3 regions of the Streptococcus sp. HMSC34B10 genome follow, and region 3 is predicted to be linked to each of the others. Evidence: predicted binding sites of a transcription regulator. Region 3 holds the regulator's gene; each other region holds the start of a gene.
What was found. The regulator CtsR, encoded in region 3, represses protease genes until heat stress. The targets are predictions, from matches to a motif close to TTGGTCAAAAAAGGTCAAANA.
Positions count from the first base shown of each region.

Region 1: a site for CtsR is predicted at 2,390-2,410, ahead of HMPREF3237_RS00700 (ATP-dependent Clp protease ATP-binding subunit). Genes of this name have one in related genera too.
Region 2: a site for CtsR is predicted at 1,868-1,888, ahead of HMPREF3237_RS07170 (ATP-dependent Clp protease proteolytic subunit). Genes of this name have one in related genera too.

Region 1 covers NZ_KV841541.1:142,515-148,457, forward strand. The annotation lists gene HMPREF3237_RS00695 (NUDIX hydrolase) at 1-16, opposite strand, end outside; gene HMPREF3237_RS00700 (ATP-dependent Clp protease ATP-binding subunit) at 106-2,349, opposite strand; gene HMPREF3237_RS00705 (DUF1797 family protein) at 2,587-2,817, opposite strand; gene HMPREF3237_RS00710 (amino acid ABC transporter permease) at 3,009-3,692, shown strand; gene HMPREF3237_RS00715 (amino acid ABC transporter ATP-binding protein) at 3,692-4,426, shown strand; gene HMPREF3237_RS00720 (bifunctional methylenetetrahydrofolate dehydrogenase/methenyltetrahydrofolate cyclohydrolase) at 4,560-5,417, shown strand; gene HMPREF3237_RS00725 (phosphate ABC transporter ATPase) at 5,538-5,943, shown strand, end outside.
Region 2 covers NZ_KV841556.1:316,731-322,673, reverse strand. The annotation lists gene HMPREF3237_RS07180 (ABC transporter substrate-binding protein) at 1-776, opposite strand, end outside; gene HMPREF3237_RS07175 (YlbG family protein) at 863-1,135, opposite strand; gene HMPREF3237_RS07170 (ATP-dependent Clp protease proteolytic subunit) at 1,212-1,802, opposite strand; gene upp (uracil phosphoribosyltransferase) at 1,976-2,605, opposite strand; gene HMPREF3237_RS07160 (deoxycytidylate deaminase) at 2,693-3,160, opposite strand; gene HMPREF3237_RS07155 (TetR/AcrR family transcriptional regulator) at 3,179-3,736, opposite strand; gene HMPREF3237_RS07150 (DegV family protein) at 3,861-4,706, shown strand; gene HMPREF3237_RS07145 (aminoacetone oxidase) at 4,763-5,938, shown strand.
Region 3 covers NZ_KV841555.1:37,827-43,769, forward strand. The annotation lists gene HMPREF3237_RS05425 (hypothetical protein) at 194-424, shown strand; gene HMPREF3237_RS05430 (NUDIX domain-containing protein) at 475-1,248, opposite strand; gene HMPREF3237_RS05435 (ATP-dependent Clp protease ATP-binding subunit) at 1,324-3,756, opposite strand; gene HMPREF3237_RS05440 (CtsR family transcriptional regulator) at 3,764-4,222, opposite strand; gene HMPREF3237_RS05445 (DUF308 domain-containing protein) at 4,550-5,101, shown strand; gene HMPREF3237_RS05450 (ABC transporter ATP-binding protein) at 5,184-5,912, opposite strand; gene HMPREF3237_RS05455 (ABC transporter substrate-binding protein) at 5,912-5,943, opposite strand, start outside.

The DNA.
Region 1 (5,943 bases), on a different contig from region 3:
ATGTTGGAATTGTCATAAACTTCTCCTTTTTGAGTGCGCTTTCTTTCTATCATAGTAAAGAATGCCCTTGCTGTCAAGCAAGAACATTCTTTTGTATTTGAGGAACTAGTCGTTTGATTCGACCGTTTCCCCTTTATTTTTTGACTTAATGACAATTTTCCCCTTACTTGTCATGACTGCCTTGAGGTCTTTTTCACTTGGATTTTCAAGGTAGTAGTCTGTAATCGCATCTTCGATATAGTCTTGGATGGTACGACGGAGTGGACGAGCTCCCATTTTGGGATCGTAACCAAGGTCTACCAGTTTTTCCTTGACCTTTTCTGTGACATCAAGATGAATATTATTGCTTGAGAGTCGTTTATTGACATCATCCAGCATGAGGTCAACGATTTGAAGGAGATTTTCCTTACTGAGAGCCTTGAATTCGATAATGCCATCAAAACGGTTCATGAATTCTGGGCTAAAGAAGTTACCTAATTCTCCAAGAACAGAGTTTGTTCGACCTTCACGAGCAGCACCGAAACCAACGCTAGCTTCTGCCTTACCTGTACCCGCATTTGAGGTCATGATAATGATAGCGTCCTTAAAGCTTACAGTACGCCCTTGACCATCCGTTAAACGACCATCATCCAAGACTTGGAGGAACATATGCATAACATCTGGATGGGCTTTTTCAACCTCGTCAAGGAGGATAAGTGAGTAGGGGTTGCGACGCACTTTCTCAGTCAACTGACCTGCTTCATCATAACCTACGTATCCTGGAGGGGCACCGACGAGTTTGGCAACGCTGTGTTTTTCCATGTATTCACTCATATCAAAACGAATCATGCTGTCAGCAGAACCAAAGAGTTCGATAGCTAGTTGTTTAGAAAGTTCTGTTTTACCGACTCCAGTAGGACCAACAAAGAGGAAACTACCGATTGGACGGTTTGGAGTACCTAGACCGACACGGTTACGACGGATAGCCTTGGCAATCTTATCAACAGCATCGTCTTGGCCGATAACATGAGCTTTGAGATCATCAGCTAGGTTGATGAGTTGAGACTGTTCTTTTTCTTTTAGATCACCAACTGGAATATTGGTCTTTTGTTCAATAATGTGTTCAATCGTCTTTTCGCTGATGATTGGAGTATCCTGATCCGTTACCTTGGTCTTTTGCATTTCCTTATATTTAGCAATCTGGTCACGGAAGTAGGCTGCTTTCTCAAAATCTTCATCTCGAGTTGCTTGGGCCTTAAGATTTTCTGCCTCGATTAAGCGTTGGTCGATAACCTTTGGATCCACAAAATTCAAGGTTAAGTTCATTTTTGAACCAGCCTCATCTAGGAGGTCAATAGCCTTGTCTGGCAAGAAACGATCTTGGATGTAGCGGTTAGAAAGAGTAGCGGCCGCTTCGATAGCCCCATCAGTATAATGAACGTGGTGGTAATCTTCGTATTTCTTTTGGATACCTTTAAGGATAATAATGGTTTCTTCAACTGTTGGTTCATCCACTTTGACTGGTTGCATACGGCGCTCAAGGGCTGCATCTTTTTCAATGATACGGTATTCATTGAGGGTAGTAGCACCAACTAACTGGAGTTCACCTCGAGCAAGGGCAGGTTTGAGGATATTTCCTGCATCCATATTCCCTTCTCCAGCAGAACCAGCTCCGACAATCTCATGGATTTCATCAATAAAGAGAATGACATCCTGACGCTGACGAATTTCTTCCATGAGTTTTTGCATGCGTTCTTCAAACTGGCCTCGGATACCTGTACCTTGGACAAGGCTTACAACATCAAGGCGAATGACTTCTTTTCCTTGAAGTTTATCAGGGACGTCTCCGTCCACAATTTTTTGAGCCAATCCTTCAACAACCGCCGTTTTACCAACACCCGGTTCTCCGATGAGAACGGGATTGTTCTTGGTTCTGCGATTGAGGATTTCGATGACGCGGATGATTTCTTCATCACGTCCAATGACTGGGTCAACATTTCCGTGACGGGCAATTTCTGTGATATTGATTCCATATTCATCCAGAAGGCCCTTTTCCTGGATAGGAGGAGGTGTTTGAGCAGGCCCACGATTTTGAGAACCATAACCACCGTTTCCGCCATAACCACCACCAGATTGAGTTGGAGGAGTATTAGAAGATGGTTTAAAATTGTTCAAATCATGGAAAAAATCACCGAAAGGATCAAAATCACGATTGTTTAAGTCGGTCATTCCTTTAAATAAACTATTGTTAGGATCTGTTTTGATAATTTTGTAGCAATTCTGGCAAAGATCAATTTGCTTTTGTTGCCCGTTAAGATTAGTGTAAAGATGAATTGTTGAGTCATTGATTTTACAATTTTGACAGAGCATACCTCTACCTCGTTTCTTTTTTGACTTTGACTAAAATAGAAAGGTCAAAAATAGTCAAATTTCTTTAGTCCCATTATATCATGATTGAAGGGGAAAGCAAGTAAAAAGTTTGCTTGATAAAACTCAGGATGAGAGACTATTGTAGCTGAATCTATTGTGATAAAAAGAAAAATCCCATTTGTGATACAAAAAGGATTTTTAGCAAAGCAGGAGTATCCTCCAGCCTCTATTTAATTATTAGTATAAAAGTTCATAGATTTCCATCGCAATAAGATCGATGCTATCGAATGTATACGTTTCACGAGCCTCAACGTCACGAAGTGTGAAGAGTGGTCCGTTTTCTTCGTCGTGGTTAAAAGCAACTTCTGCGACAACAACTCCTTCGCGTTCAAAGTTACGTTTCAAGTTTCCACCATCTTTTGTCATTGCTTCTAAGCGATTGATGATTCTAACCAAATGTGATTCCATTTTGATTCTCCTCCATTTCTTATCGTTACTATTTTACCATAAACAGTCTCTACTTGACTAGAAAAAACTTAGATTAATTGCTATTTCTCTTGCCTTTAAAAAATTATAGAAAATATTAGGAGAAAAGGTTGAATTTTTATACAAAATATGTTATCCTTATACAAGTTTTATAAATAGAAAGTAGAGTATCCATGAATTTTTCTTTTTTACCGAAATACTTACCATATTTTAACTATGGTGCCATTGTAACAATTATCATTTCTATCTTAGTAGTCTTGTTGGGGACCATTTTAGGGGTACTGTTGGCCTTTGCACAACGTTCAAAGATTAAGCCCCTTATTTGGTTTTCTAATCTTTATATCTGGATTTTCCGAGGGACTCCGATGATGGTACAGATTATGATTGCCTATGCCTTGATGCATATTAGCGCTCCTATTATTCAGATTGGGATTTTAGATGTTGATCTTACTCGTTTGATTCCAGGGATAATCATTATCTCTATGAATAGCGGTGCCTATGTATCAGAAACAGTTCGTGCAGGGATTAACGCAGTACCAAAGGGCCAATTAGAAGCGGCATACTCTCTAGGTATTCGTCCTAAGAATGCTATGCGCTATGTCATCCTGCCACAAGCTATTCGAAATATTTTACCAGCCTTGGGGAATGAGTTTATTACCATTATCAAGGATAGCTCGCTCTTGTCAGCTATCGGGGTTATGGAGTTGTGGAACGGTGCAACTACAGTGTCAACAACCACTTACTTACCCTTAACTCCACTCTTATTTGCAGCCTTTTACTACTTGATTATGACCTCTATCTTGACACTAGCCTTGAAAGCTTTTGAAAATCGTATGGGAAAAGGAGATAAAAAATAATGACTGATACGCTAATAAAAATTGAAAACCTTCATAAAAACTTTGGAAAGAATGAAGTTTTAAAAGGGATTAATCTTGAAATCAAAAAAGGAGAAGTAGTGGTCATTATCGGCCCTTCTGGCAGTGGTAAGTCAACCCTTCTTCGCTCTATGAACCTCCTTGAAGAAGCGACTAAAGGCAAGGTCATCTTTGAAGGAGTAGACATTACGGATAAGAAAAATGACCTTTTCGCCATGCGTGAAAAGATGGGAATGGTTTTCCAACAATTCAATCTCTTTCCAAATATGACAGTGAAAGAAAACATCACACTATCGCCTATTAAGACCAAAGGGGAAAGCAAAGAAGTTGCTGAGAAGAGAGCCCATGAGCTTTTGGAAAAGGTTGGTTTACCAGATAAGGCAGATGCCTATCCGCAAAGTTTGTCCGGCGGACAGCAACAACGTATCGCTATTGCGCGTGGTCTTGCCATGGAACCAGATGTCTTGCTCTTTGATGAACCGACTTCTGCCTTAGACCCAGAAATGGTAGGAGAAGTACTATCTGTTATGCAAGAACTGGCTCAGTCAGGCATGACCATGGTTATTGTGACCCATGAAATGGGCTTTGCTCGAGAAGTAGCAGATCGTGTCATCTTTATGGCAGATGGTGTTGTTGTCGAAGATGGATCTCCAGAGCAAGTCTTTGAACAAACCCAAGAACAAAGAACCAAGGATTTCTTGAGTAAGGTTTTGTAAGAATTTCATAAAAGGCTCCAAAGGGAGCTTTTTCTTATAGTTTGAAACTATAAGAAGACTTAGACAAGAAGTGTTAGAATGCCATGCGATTTTTTGCTATAATAGAACATATTTGTTAGAAAAGAGAAAATACATGACACAGATTATTGATGGTAAGGCTTTAGCAGCCAAGCTGCAAGGACAATTGGCTAAAAAAACAGCCAAATTAAAGGAAGAGACAGGCTTGGTGCCTGGCTTAGTCGTTATTTTAGTCGGAGAAAATCAAGCCAGTCAGGTTTACGTTCGCAACAAGGAACGTTCTGCTATCGCTGCAGGTTTCCAAAGTGAAGTCTTGCGAGTTCCTGAGACCATTACTCAAGAGGAATTGTTGGCGTTAATTGCTAAATACAATCAAGATCCAGTATGGCATGGAATCTTAGTCCAGTTGCCATTACCAAAACATATCGATGAAGAAGCAGTTTTATTAGCTATTGCCCCTGAAAAGGATGTAGATGGTTTTCATCCACTCAATATGGGTCGTCTTTGGTCTGGTCACCCAGTGATGATTCCTTCAACACCAGCTGGCATTATGGAGATGTTTCATGAGTACGGGATTGAGTTAGACGGTAAAAATGCTGTCGTAATTGGTCGTTCCAATATTGTCGGGAAGCCTATGGCCCAGTTGCTGTTGGCTAAGAATGCAACTGTAACCTTGACCCACTCTCGCACCCATAATTTAGCCCAAGTAGCTTCTAATGCTGATATTCTCGTAGTAGCAATCGGTCGTGCTAAGTTTGTGACTGCTGACTTTGTGAAACCTGGTGCAGTTGTCATTGATGTGGGGATGAACCGAGATGGAAATGGCAAGCTTTGTGGAGATGTTGATTATGATGCAGTTGCACCAGTTGCCAGTCACATTACACCTGTACCTGGTGGAGTTGGGCCTATGACCATTACCATGCTAATGGAGCAGACTTATCAGGCTGCATTGCGTAGTTTGGATAAAGATTAAGTTTATGATGAAAAAGGCTTGAGATAGGAATATCTCGACTTTTTATTTGCTGTAAAGATACTTATTTCAATTGATGTTTTTCTTTATTTTTTTGTAGTATAATGAAGTAGAGGTGATTAGGTGATTGTAAAAGTTTGTAATGCAGATTATAGTCTCCAGTGGGATGGAATCTATCAATTTACTCTTGAAAACTATCCTCAGATTCAAGAATGGGAATTGGAGAAGCTAGCAAAGTTTATTGCTTACGAACAGGACCATCATCGTCAGACTATTGTGGAATGTGAGAATCATGAATTAAATATACAAATTCATGATTACTTGAAAAAGCATAGCTATTTTCCTCCATACAGACCAAGTCATCAGCTTGTAGCTTCTACCTATGATATCCAGAAGAAGTTGGTGACTTCAAATTATTGTAGTCATACTTGTACAGTTGAGGTGGCTCAGGCTATTTTTCAGACTGGAAAACTCATGTCGGCGGTAAAAGTATTTGGTAAAAGTGGGGCTGAGCTAGTTACAGATAGTC
Region 2 (5,943 bases), on a different contig from region 3:
CCGATGATTGGTTTATTGATTCCCATACCACGAGCTTGGTTTACAATTTTACCAGCTTCTGTGTAGTACCCTGGCAAGACAATCGCATCAAAATCTTTGTCTTTAATTTTTGTCAAAGCTGCTTGGAAATCTGTATCTCCTGATACGAAGGTTTCGTCTGCAACAATTTCGCCTTGATAAGAATCACGGAAGGCTTTTGCAACACCCTTAGCGTAATCGCTTGAGTTATCAGAATACAAGACAACTTTCTTAGCGTTCAATTTGTTTGAAACATAGTTTGAGATAATCTTTCCTTGGTAGCTATCTTGGAAGGTACCAATGAAAAGGTAGTCTTGACCTTTTGTAAGTCCATCTTGAGTAGCACTAGGTGAAATCAATGGAACTGCTGCTTTAGTAGCATTTGCTACAGATGCAGCAGTTGCACCTGATGTAGCAGGTCCGACAACTACTGATACTTTTGATTGAGTTACAAGGTTAGTTGTAACAGACGCAGCTTCAGCTGTTTCAGATTTATTATCTTTATCAACTACTTCGATTTTTTTACCGTCAACACCACCAGCCGCGTTGATTTCATCAACAGCAAGTTGAGCACCTTTTTGTTCAGATGTTCCGTAGGCCGCTACTGCTCCAGTTTCCTCAAAGTTGAAACCAACTTTAATCGTATCTCCAATTGTATTACCAGTTGCATTTGATGCACCTGATTTTACTTCACCACACGCAGCAAGAACTGCTACACTTGCAAGAGCTACAAGTGAGAATGCAAATTTTTTCTTCATGTTTATCTCCTTTTTGAATTCATAATTCATTTATATGTTAAGAATATACCGAATTATCTGACAATTGTCAACTCATATAACTCAATTTATTCAATGATAACGTTTTCTTTATATTTATAAAGACTTCCAACAAATGGCATCTCCAATTCTTGGATATGACACAATCGAACATCCTTAATAAATTTTTCTTTTTCCAAACGATTGGCTATCTCTTCTATCTCTTGAGTAGGTGCATATAATTGTACATAACGATGTTTTTTTGAATGATAACAAATATCGCCGTAACTTTGAAGTTTTTTGGCATCACGATTATAATAAAGGTAGACAATCAAGCCAGACCGGCTCTCTTTTTCAAACATAGTAAATCCACTTTCTAAAGAATCTTTATCCCATTATAGCAAAAAAAGCAAACTCAGTCGAGTTTGCTTTAGTAGATTAATTCAAAGAATTATTGGCCATAATTTCATCGATAAATCCATATTCAAGAGTTTCTTGAGCACTCATCCAGTAATCACGTTCAGCATCTACATGGATTTGCTCAACTGATTTACCAGAATTATCTGCAAGAATTTGCTCTAAATTCTTACGGGTTTTGAGTAAGTGTTCAGCAGCAATAGCCATGTCTGACTGTTGCGTTCCGCCACCTGTACCACCCATTGGTTGGTGAATCATGTATTCAGCATTTGGAAGCATGAAGCGTTTACCTTTTGCTCCACTTGATGCAATAATTGTTCCCATGGATGCAGCCATCCCCATAACGATAGTTTGGACATCTGCCTTGATAAAGTTCATGGTATCTACAATTGCCAAACCAGCTGATACAGAACCCCCAGGAGTATTTACATAAAGGTAGATATCTTTTGTGCTATCTTGAGCATCCAAGAAAAGCAACTGGGCAATAACTGAGTTCGCCATATTGTCTTCAACTGGTCCAGTCAACATGATGATACGATCTTTTAAAAGGCGTGAGTATATATCATATGAACGTTCTCCACGACTTGTTTGTTCAATAACTACAGGAATCATTCATTTCTCCTTCTGATTTCAATATTTCTTAGTCAAACGACTCGATACAGGATTATTATATCTTTTTAGTCAAAAAAGGTCAAAATTTTGCTCTATTCTTTTAGACAGATACAAAAATTCAACCTTCTTTCGAAACTAAAACCAATTATCAGATTTAGTGTAAGCTTAGAATCTTATTTAGTTCCGAACAAACGGTCCCCAGCGTCACCAAGACCTGGAACGATGTATCCGTGTTCGTTCAAATGTTCATCCAAGGCTGCTGTAAAGATTTCAACATCTGGGTGAGCCTCTTGAAGAGCTTTTACTCCTTCTGGAGCAGAGACAAGGCAGACAAACTTAATGTTTGAAGCCCCACGCTTTTTGAGGGAATCAACAGCCAAGATTGCTGAACCACCAGTTGCAAGCATTGGATCAACCACAAAAACTTGACGTTGATTGATATCTTCAGGTAATTTTACCAAGTATTCGACTGGTTGAAGTGTTTCTTCATCACGGTACATACCAATATGGCCCACTTTAGCAGCTGGTACTAAGCTTAATAATCCATCAACCATCCCGATACCCGCTCGCAAGATTGGGACAATTGCTAGTTTTTTACCAGCAATCTGTTTTTGTACAGTCTTAGTAATAGGTGTTTCAATTTCTACATCTTCTAAAGGAAGATCACGAAGAACTTCATACCCCATCAACATGGCTATTTCATTAACTAATTCACGAAAAGCTTTTGTTGAGGTATCTGTACGACGTAAGATTGATAATTTGTGTTGAATCAATGGGTGATTGATGACTTCAAGTTTTGCCATTTATGCGTATCCTACTTTCAATTTGTTCTTCTAATTATACCAAAAAATGGTTTAAAAATCTTTCTAAACCATTTGTTTTTTCATATTCTATATCAGGTCAGTTTCCTTAATGGCTAGCTGAACTGTTTCAAGTGGTAGATGAGTCAACTCTGTTCCTTTTTCATGATAAAGGTGTTGGGCATAGTCATCCATTCGATATTGGTTAATATAAACGACCCGCTCACAGCCAACTTGTAACAATTGCTTGGTGCAGTTGAGACATGGAAAATGAGTAACATAGGCTGTGAAACCTTTTGGAACGCCACGCTCTGCCCCTTGCAAAATAGCATTTACCTCTGCATGAAGAGTGCGCACACAGTGGCCTTCAATCACTAGGCAATCATGGTCAATACAATGCTCTGTTCCTGATACAGATCCATTATAACCTGTTGAAATAACCTTGTTATCCTTGACTAAAACGGCCCCTACCTTAGCACGTTTACAAGTTGAACGATTAGCAATCAATAAAGCTTGAGCAGCAAAATACTCATCCCAAGCCAGTCTTTTCTCTATCATAGCTTCTTTCCTCTTGATTTATTTTTTAAAAAATGGCAAGCGCAAATCTGCGATTTTTTCAGCAGGAACCTTCATCCCATCCTTGATCCATTTAAGTAAAACCGATACGATAGCGGAACTCCAAAAAGAATGCAGATAGCTACTGACTCCTTTAGATTTTCCATAATATTTTTCTAAAAATTCTTGCATAGCTTGCACAAAGATTTTTTCTAAGTGATAATCTAGGGCAAGTTGAATAACCTTAGCTTCTTTCTTGGCTTCTCGAAAGAGGTGAACCCAAACCAGATAAAGGTCTGTTTTGACATCGTAATGGCTCAATTGCTCCATGATGTTATGGACGCTCCGCTTAAAGACACTTTCTAAAATCTCTTCTTTGGATTCATAGTTTCGATAAAAGGCTGCACGAGAAACGCCAGCACGCTTAACTAACTCAGAAATGCTAATCTTAGCTAACTCCTTTTTCTCCAAGAGTTGCAAAAGAGCTGTTTCAATCGCTTCTCTGGTTAGCAAATTAGATTCTTGATTTGATTTTCTTAGGTTCTCAAGCGATTTTTCAGATATTTTACGTTCAGACATAACAATTTCTTTCTACTTGTGACAACAGAGAGGTACTACTTTTGTTTCAAGGGCTTTCATGATATAATTGTAAAAAAAGACAGAACCTTTGTCAATGTATAAGTGATAAAGATGGAGAATTTCTATGACTTGGAAGATTGTAGCTGACTCTGGTTGTGATTATCGCCAACTGGCAAACCTTGCTTCTGATACTGAGTTTGTCAGTGTCCCATTAACGATTCAGGTAGCAGATACAGTATTTACCGATGATGCCAATCTGGATATTGATCAGATGATGGAAACCATGTATGCTACTTCTGAAGCTTCTAAATCAGCCTGCCCTAGTCCAGATGATTATTTAAGAGCATTCGAAGGTGCCAAACATATTTTTGTAGTAACTATCACTGGAACTCTGTCTGGTAGCCACAATAGTGCTCAATTAGCAAAGAATATTTATCTCGAAGAACACCCTGACGCACAGATTCATGTTATTGATAGTTTGTCTGCTGGTGGGGAGGTTGACTTAATTGTTGAGAAAATCAATGACTTGATCAACCAAGGACTTTCTTTTGAAGAAGTCGTTGAAGTTATTACTACTTATCAAGAAAAAACCAAGTTGTTGTTCGTTCTTGCTAAAGTTGATAACCTTGTTAAAAACGGACGCTTAAGCAAACTGATTGGAACAGTTGTTGGACTTCTCAATATTCGTATGGTGGGCGAAGCAAGTGAAACCGGAACCTTAGAACTACTCCAAAAAGCTCGTGGTGCTAAAAAGTCTCTTCAAGCTGCCTATGAAGAGTTAATTAAAGCTGGCTATGCTGGTGGGCGTATCGTCATGGCTCACCGCAGCAATGAAAAATTCTGCCAACAGCTCTCAGAGCTTTTGCGTGAAAAATTCCCAGCAGCAAATATTAAAATCATTCCAACTTCTGGACTTTGTAGTTTTTATGCTGAAGAGGGTGGTCTTCTCATGGGATATGAAATCAACTAATAAATCAGACAAGAGATGACTTATCATCTCTTGTTTTTTTATGGTACAATATTTCTATGAAACATTTTGATACGATTGTCATCGGAGGTGGTCCTGCTGGAATGATGGCTACTATTTCCAGTAGCTTTTACGGGCAGAAAACGCTTCTCATCGAAAAAAATCGAAAACTTGGAAAAAAATTAGCCGGAACTGGTGGTGGTCGTTGCAACGTCACCAACAATGGAACCCTAGATGACCTATTAGCCGGCATTCCCGGAAATGGGCGCTTTCTTTACAGCGTCTTCTCCCAGTTCGATAACCATGATATCATTAATTTTTTCACGGAAAATGGGGTCAAACTAAAAGTAGAAGACCATGGACGCGTCTTTCCAGCCAGTGACAAATCTCGGACCATTATCGAAGCACTGGAAAAGAAAATCACGGAGCTAGGCGGACAAGTCATGACTCAAACAGAGATTGTTTCTGTAAAAAAGATCGACGACCAGTTTGTCCTTAAGTCAGCAGACCAGACCTTCACTTGTGATAAACTCATTGTCACAACAGGTGGCAAATCTTATCCTTCTACTGGCTCTACTGGTTTTGGTCATGAGATTGCGCGTCATTTCAAACATACCATCACCGAACTTGAGGCGGCCGAGAGTCCCTTATTGACGGATTTCCCACACAAGGCCTTGCAGGGAATTTCTCTAGATGATGTGACTCTAAGCTATGGCAAGCACGTCATTACTCATGATCTGCTCTTTACCCACTTTGGTTTATCAGGCCCTGCTGCTCTACGTATGTCAAGCTTTATCAAGGGTGGTGAAATCCTCTCTTTAGATGTCTTGCCACAACTTTCTGAAAGTGACTTAGTAAATTTTCTAGAAGAAAACCGTGAAAAATCCTTGAAAAACGCCTTGAATACTTTGCTCCCAGAACGCTTGGCAGAATTCTCTGGGCAAGGCTACCCAGAAAAAGTCAAACAGCTAACTGAAAAAGAACGTGACCAGCTTGTCCAATCTATCAAGGCTCTCAAAATTCCTGTGACTGGTAAGATGTCCTTGGCTAAATCCTTTGTGACCAAAGGAGGTGTTAGTCTCAAGGAAATCAATCCTAAAACACTGGAAAGTAAATTGGTTCCTGGACTTCACTTTGCTGGCGAGGTACTAGATATCAATGCCCACACAGGTGGCTTTAACATCACTTCCGCCCTCTGTACCGGCTGGGTGGCAGGAAGCTTGCATTTTGACTAAACTTA
Region 3 (5,943 bases):
CTATTTATCTAAAATTTTTTAGAATTATTTTTTAGTACATTTTTTCCTACTCCTTCCATATCTTTTATTCGTAAAGAATTTTTAAAAATAGATTCTTCCTGCAAAAATGCTATATTTTTATAGTGTAATCGCTTGCATTTTTTTCTTAAAGGGCTATAATAAAATTGAAATAGGATATTGGAGGTATAGGTTTATGTCAAAGAAATATTACAAATATCTTCCTTGGTTGATTTTAGCTGCTTTCGTTTCTTATGGGGGTGCTACTCATTACGCTCAAACAACATTTGATTTGTTCTACCTAACTGCCATTTTCATGATTGTCTACGTGGCTTTATTGTATTTACACGAACATTATTTAAAATATAAATACAAAGATTTATTCATTCGTTTTATGAGTAATCCTAAAAAAGATAAACATTCTTAATCATAAGAAAACCTCACAAAGAGGCCGGGACAAAATCCCGGCCTCGTTTTTTATTTTAATCGATAAATAGTAATAACTTCTTTCTGGGGAATCCGTTTAAAACCAACTTCCTCTAAGCTGTCTCCATATTTTGATAAGAAACTATCACTCGTACATGATTTGTTTAGGCATAGAGTCTCAATGAGGGCTAACCCATCATCCACTGTGAACTCATCCTCTAGTAGATAAAAGAAACGAGGGTCATAGTCGATAGTTTCTTGAATCTTCTTGATAGATTCTTGAATAATGGATAAGTGGTCAAATGCAAAGTCCTTCTCTTCCAGTTCTTTGCCATCCAAATAGCACTTACCTGTATGAAAATCAACATCTACAAGAATGACTTCTTTTGCATCATCTCCTGCCTGGACCAAGTCAATCGCTCGGTTCGGTAGGTAAACCAAGTGGGCAATGGTAACTGTCCAACCCCTGGGATCACGACCAGGAGTAGATACTGTCACTAGCTGCTCAATCTTTTCCAGTGGAAGATCAAGATTGATTTCTTCTTTTACCTCACGTTGACAAGCATGGGCAGCATCCTCCCCTTTATCCATAAATCCGCCAACTAGCGCTAAGCAATTTTGAAAAGGGTGTGCCTTCCGACGAATCAGAAAGAGTTTCATTTTTCCTTCTACAAAGCAATAGGCTACCATATCCACAGTCACGCTTGGTTTTTCGTACTGAGGGAGTGCTTGCTTGTGGTACCAGTCTAAGAATTCAGCTTGACTAGCGTGAACTTCAAAGTACTCTTTTTCTGTCATCCCGGTTGGAATAGTTTGATTCATCATCTTCTACTTCCTTTCTGCTATTGATGGCAATGAAGGGTTTCTATCTACCAGTACTAGAGTATCCTAGTTTTTGTTTTATGCAATCTCGAATTTCAATTGACCTGCTTTGACACCAATTTTAAGCGTCTTACCTTCTTTCAATTCACCTGTAAGAAGGAGCTCTGCTAGTCTGTCTTCTACTTCTGTTTGCAGAGTTCTGCGCAGTGGGCGAGCTCCCATCTCTGGATCATATCCCTTCTGAGCTAGAAGCTTAAGGGCAGATACTTGGAGTTTCAAGTCAATGCCTTTTTCTGCCAGACTTGCAATCAATGGTTTGACCATAATCTTAACCACTTCTTGCATATCTTGACTAGATAGGCTATGGAAGACAACTTTTTCATCAATACGGTTGATAAACTCTGGGCGGTAAGTTTTTTTCAACTCTTCGAACATCCGTTTTTCCATATTTTCCTGATCAAAACGAATATCCTTAGCTCCAAAACCGACTGTCTTGTCATCACGAAGAGCTGTCGCACCAAGGTTTGACGTCATGATAATAATGGTATTTGAGAAATCAACCTTGCGACCCTTACTGTCTGTTAAGACACCATCATCCAAGACCTGCAGGAGCACATTAAAGATATCTGGGTGTGCCTTTTCTACCTCATCAAAAAGCAAGACTGAGTACGGTTTGTTACGAACCTTCTCGGTCAACTCTCCACCTTCTTCGTAACCTACATAACCTGGAGGAGCTCCATTGAGACGACTGGCTGCAAATTTCTCCATGTATTCACTCATATCAAAGCGGATAAGAGCAGACTCATCATCAAAGAGAACTTCTGCCAAGGCTTTAGCCAGTTCAGTTTTACCAACACCTGTCGGCCCAAGGAACATAAAGGATCCAATTGGACGTTTGTTATTGCGAATACCAGATTGATTTCGGCGGATGGCACGACTGATACTAGATACAGCTTGTTCTTGTCCAATAACACGTTTGTGGAGTTCAGCTTCAAGGTTGAGATACTTCTTGGCATCCGTTTGTGTCAATTTTTGAACTGGAATACCTGACAAGCGACTCAAGGTTGTCAAAATATCAGACTCTTTTACTAGATCTTTATAGACTGGAACTTCCTGTTCTTTTGAAATGAGCTGAGCTACTTGTTTCCATTTGCCATCCATCAAAGCCTTATCTGCAGGTGTTAAGCCTGACTCATCTTTTTTAGCGTGCTTTGATTTATTTTGAACAGTTGCTGCCGCTTCATCCAAAAGATCAATCGCTGAGTCTGGCAAGTGACGACTAGTCAAATAGCGATGTGCCATTTTAACAGCTGTTTCGACTGCATCGTCTGTAATTTGGACATGGTGGTGCTTCTCATAAGTTGCTTTTAATCCTTGTAAGATAGCCATACTATCAGCCACGCTCGGTTCCTCAATCATAACTTTGGCAAAACGACGAGAAAGGGCTGCGTCTTTTTCGATGTGTTTTTGGTATTCTTCCTGAGTGGTTGCCCCAACAGTTCTCAGAGTTCCACGCGCTAGAGCAGGTTTCAGGATATTCGCCGCATCCAAGGTCGAGTCAATCCCGCTTCCTGATCCCATAATGGTATGAAGCTCATCGATAAAGAGGATAACCTTACCGTCTTCCTCAATATCTTTGATGATATTGTTCATACGTTCTTCAAAGTCTCCACGGAAACGGGTCCCAGCAACCACATTCATCAAATCGAGCTCTAAAACTCGCATCTTAGCCATTTCATCCGGCACATTCCCACTAGCAATACGCTGCGCAAGGCCAAGTGCCAAAGCTGTTTTACCGACACCTGCATCTCCAACAAGAACTGGATTATTTTTGGTCTTACGACTCAAGATTTGAATCATACGAGAAATTTCTTGGTCACGCCCAATAACTGGTTCCAATTTGCCTGAACGAGCTTGCTCTGTAAGGTCATGAGTGTAATCTTCCAAACCACCGCTTGTAGTTTGAGGCATGCCCATCATATTAGCCATCGAATTTTGCTTATCTGCTACTGAACGGTGGCGCTGACGCAGAGCCTTTAAATCTTCTTTTGTCCAACCAGCACGCGCTTCAAGGTTACGGCGAAGGGATGCAATCCTAACTTGGTCCTTCTGGTCTTCATATGAAAATCCTGCTTTTTCTAAAATCCGGGTAGCTAGGGCATTGCCATCATGCAAGATTGCATAAAGGACATGCTCGGTCCCTAAAGTCTTAGCATGTACAGTGGAAGCAATATACTCTGCCTCTACAAACAAAACCTTCAAACGATGTGAAAAAGGAAGTTCTTGATAATCTTCTGAATCACTGTAGTTCGTTTCTGTCAGCTCGACAGCGACCTCCTCTAAACGATCAATCTCATAAGGAAATTCGTTCAAAGTGGCTCCCGCTACACTGTAGCTATGATTGGCCATGGCAATCAGTAGGTGCCAAGATTCTAAATACCTCCCACCAAAATGGCTAGCAACTAAGCGGGCACTTTCAATACACTCTCTCAATGCTTTCGATTCATTCATAATTTCGTTATTTTCCTTTTCTATCAACCTCTTGTAATAGCTGACGTAGCATATTTGCACGGGTAAAGGAAGCTCCCTCACCCAAAACTCGATCAGTTGCCACAGATAATAGCAAATTCATCTCTTGACGTGTCAGTAATTCTTGCTCAAATAAAAGCTTCAAAACATCTTCATAAATATCTTGGCTCACTTCTTCATCGACTGAGTACAATAAATCCCGAAGCATTTCATGATGGTTAGAAAATTCTATCCGCCCAATACGAATATAACCTCCGCCACCTCGCTTGCTCTCAACTAGATATCCTCTACTCTCTGTAAAACGTGTTTTGATGACATAATTAATTTGGCTAGGCACGACCTGAAAGGTGTCCGCTAACTGGCTACGTTGCAATTCCACGATGCCAGACTGCTCTAAAATAGCCTTGATATATGCTTCAATATGATCAGATGTATTTTTAAATCTCATCGTATGCCACCTCCTTCTATTAACCTTGACTATCTTTGACTATAGTAACATTTCACAAGTGATAAGTCAACTTAGAAGGCCTAAAGCCTTGATACAACTGACTTTAAAATGATTATCACTTAAGTCTAGCTTGACCATCTATTTTTCTTTGAACCTCTTCACTCCAGCAAGCCACTCTCCCCCTCCCAAATGAACATATTTCTTCATTATGGTATAATAAAAACAGTTCATATTTCTTATAAGGTTTTCAAACCCTTATAGAATCTATGAAGCCTAGAAAGTATGTGCAAATTCTGATTCACAATAAAAGCTGAGAAAGGTTTCATCATGAAACAGGAAAACAAAATTTTTGGTATCCTAGCCATTGTTTTAGGTGCTATTGCACTTCTTGGTTCTTGGATTCCCGGTATCAACCAAATTTCATTCTTAATCGCTATCCTTGCACTTATCCTCGGTATCGTTGGCTTATTTATAAACCTTAAAAATAAAAAGTTACTAGCTATTATCGGTACCGTTCTTGCTGTAACATCTATTGTTTTTGCTGTGGGTAGTCAAGTTATCTATAATCAAATCCGAAAGAATGCTGCTCAAGCTACAAAACAAGCCGAAGGTGGCGAATTTACATGGACAAAAGCGCAATTCGATGCTCTGAAGCAAGGTGATATTCTCAAGCAAGGTGCTGGTGGTACCAACTATGAGGATGTCATAAAAGAACACGGAAAACCATCAAAAGAAAGTACAACCAAGAAAAAGGATCGCGAAAACAAAGTGATTTCTTATGTATCAACAGGTAATAATATCCAGTCTGTCACTCTTACCTTTGATAAACAAGAAGATGGTTCTTTCCTACTCATCTCTAAAGTTGCAATGGGATTATAATAAAGGATTCGTCCACACTATCACATCATAAACTATATAAAAAAAACTTCGGTATGAATAAATCATTCCGAAGTTTTTTGAGTTATGGTTCAATGCCCAATTCCGCCAAAATCTGGCGTTTATAAGCAATTTTCTGAACTTCCTTGTCTTGATCTTCAGACCAGTCGAGTTTGATTTCAGAAACAATCTGCCCAGGCCTATTTTTCAAGATATAGATTCGGTCACTAAGATTGAGAGCTTCCTCGATACTATGCGTAATGATGAGTGTCGTCAAACCTAGTTGCTTGTGAATCTCCAGATACCAAGCATGGAGTTCCATCTTAGTCATCTCATCCAAAGCACTAAAGGCCTCGTCCAGAAGAAAGAGCTTATGCCCAAAAAGATAGGTACGAAGCAAGGCAACGCGCTGGCGCATCCCGCCGCTGAGCTCATGAGGATACTTATCCCGTACCGACGTCAACTGAAAGGTAGCCAGGATTTCATCTGCGCGAGCAATAGCTTCTGCTTTATTCACCTTTTGTATCAAAAGTGGCAGGATAATATTGCCAAGCACTGTCTTATGTTCCAGGAGCAAATCCTTTTGCAACATATAACTCACGCGCCCCTTAGGATTTTCCTCTCCGTCAAGCACAATTCTCCCTGACTGAACTTCTAAAATTCCTGCAATCAGGTTAAAGAGGGTTGTCTTTCCAACACCACTGGGACCTAGGATAGAAACCACTTCACCTGAAGTTACCTGTAGGTTAATATCCTCTAAAATCTTTTCATTATCGTAAGCATAGCTTACATGTTCTAGTCTAATTTCTGTCATTATTTTACAAATTCGTTGGTAAATCCTTTGT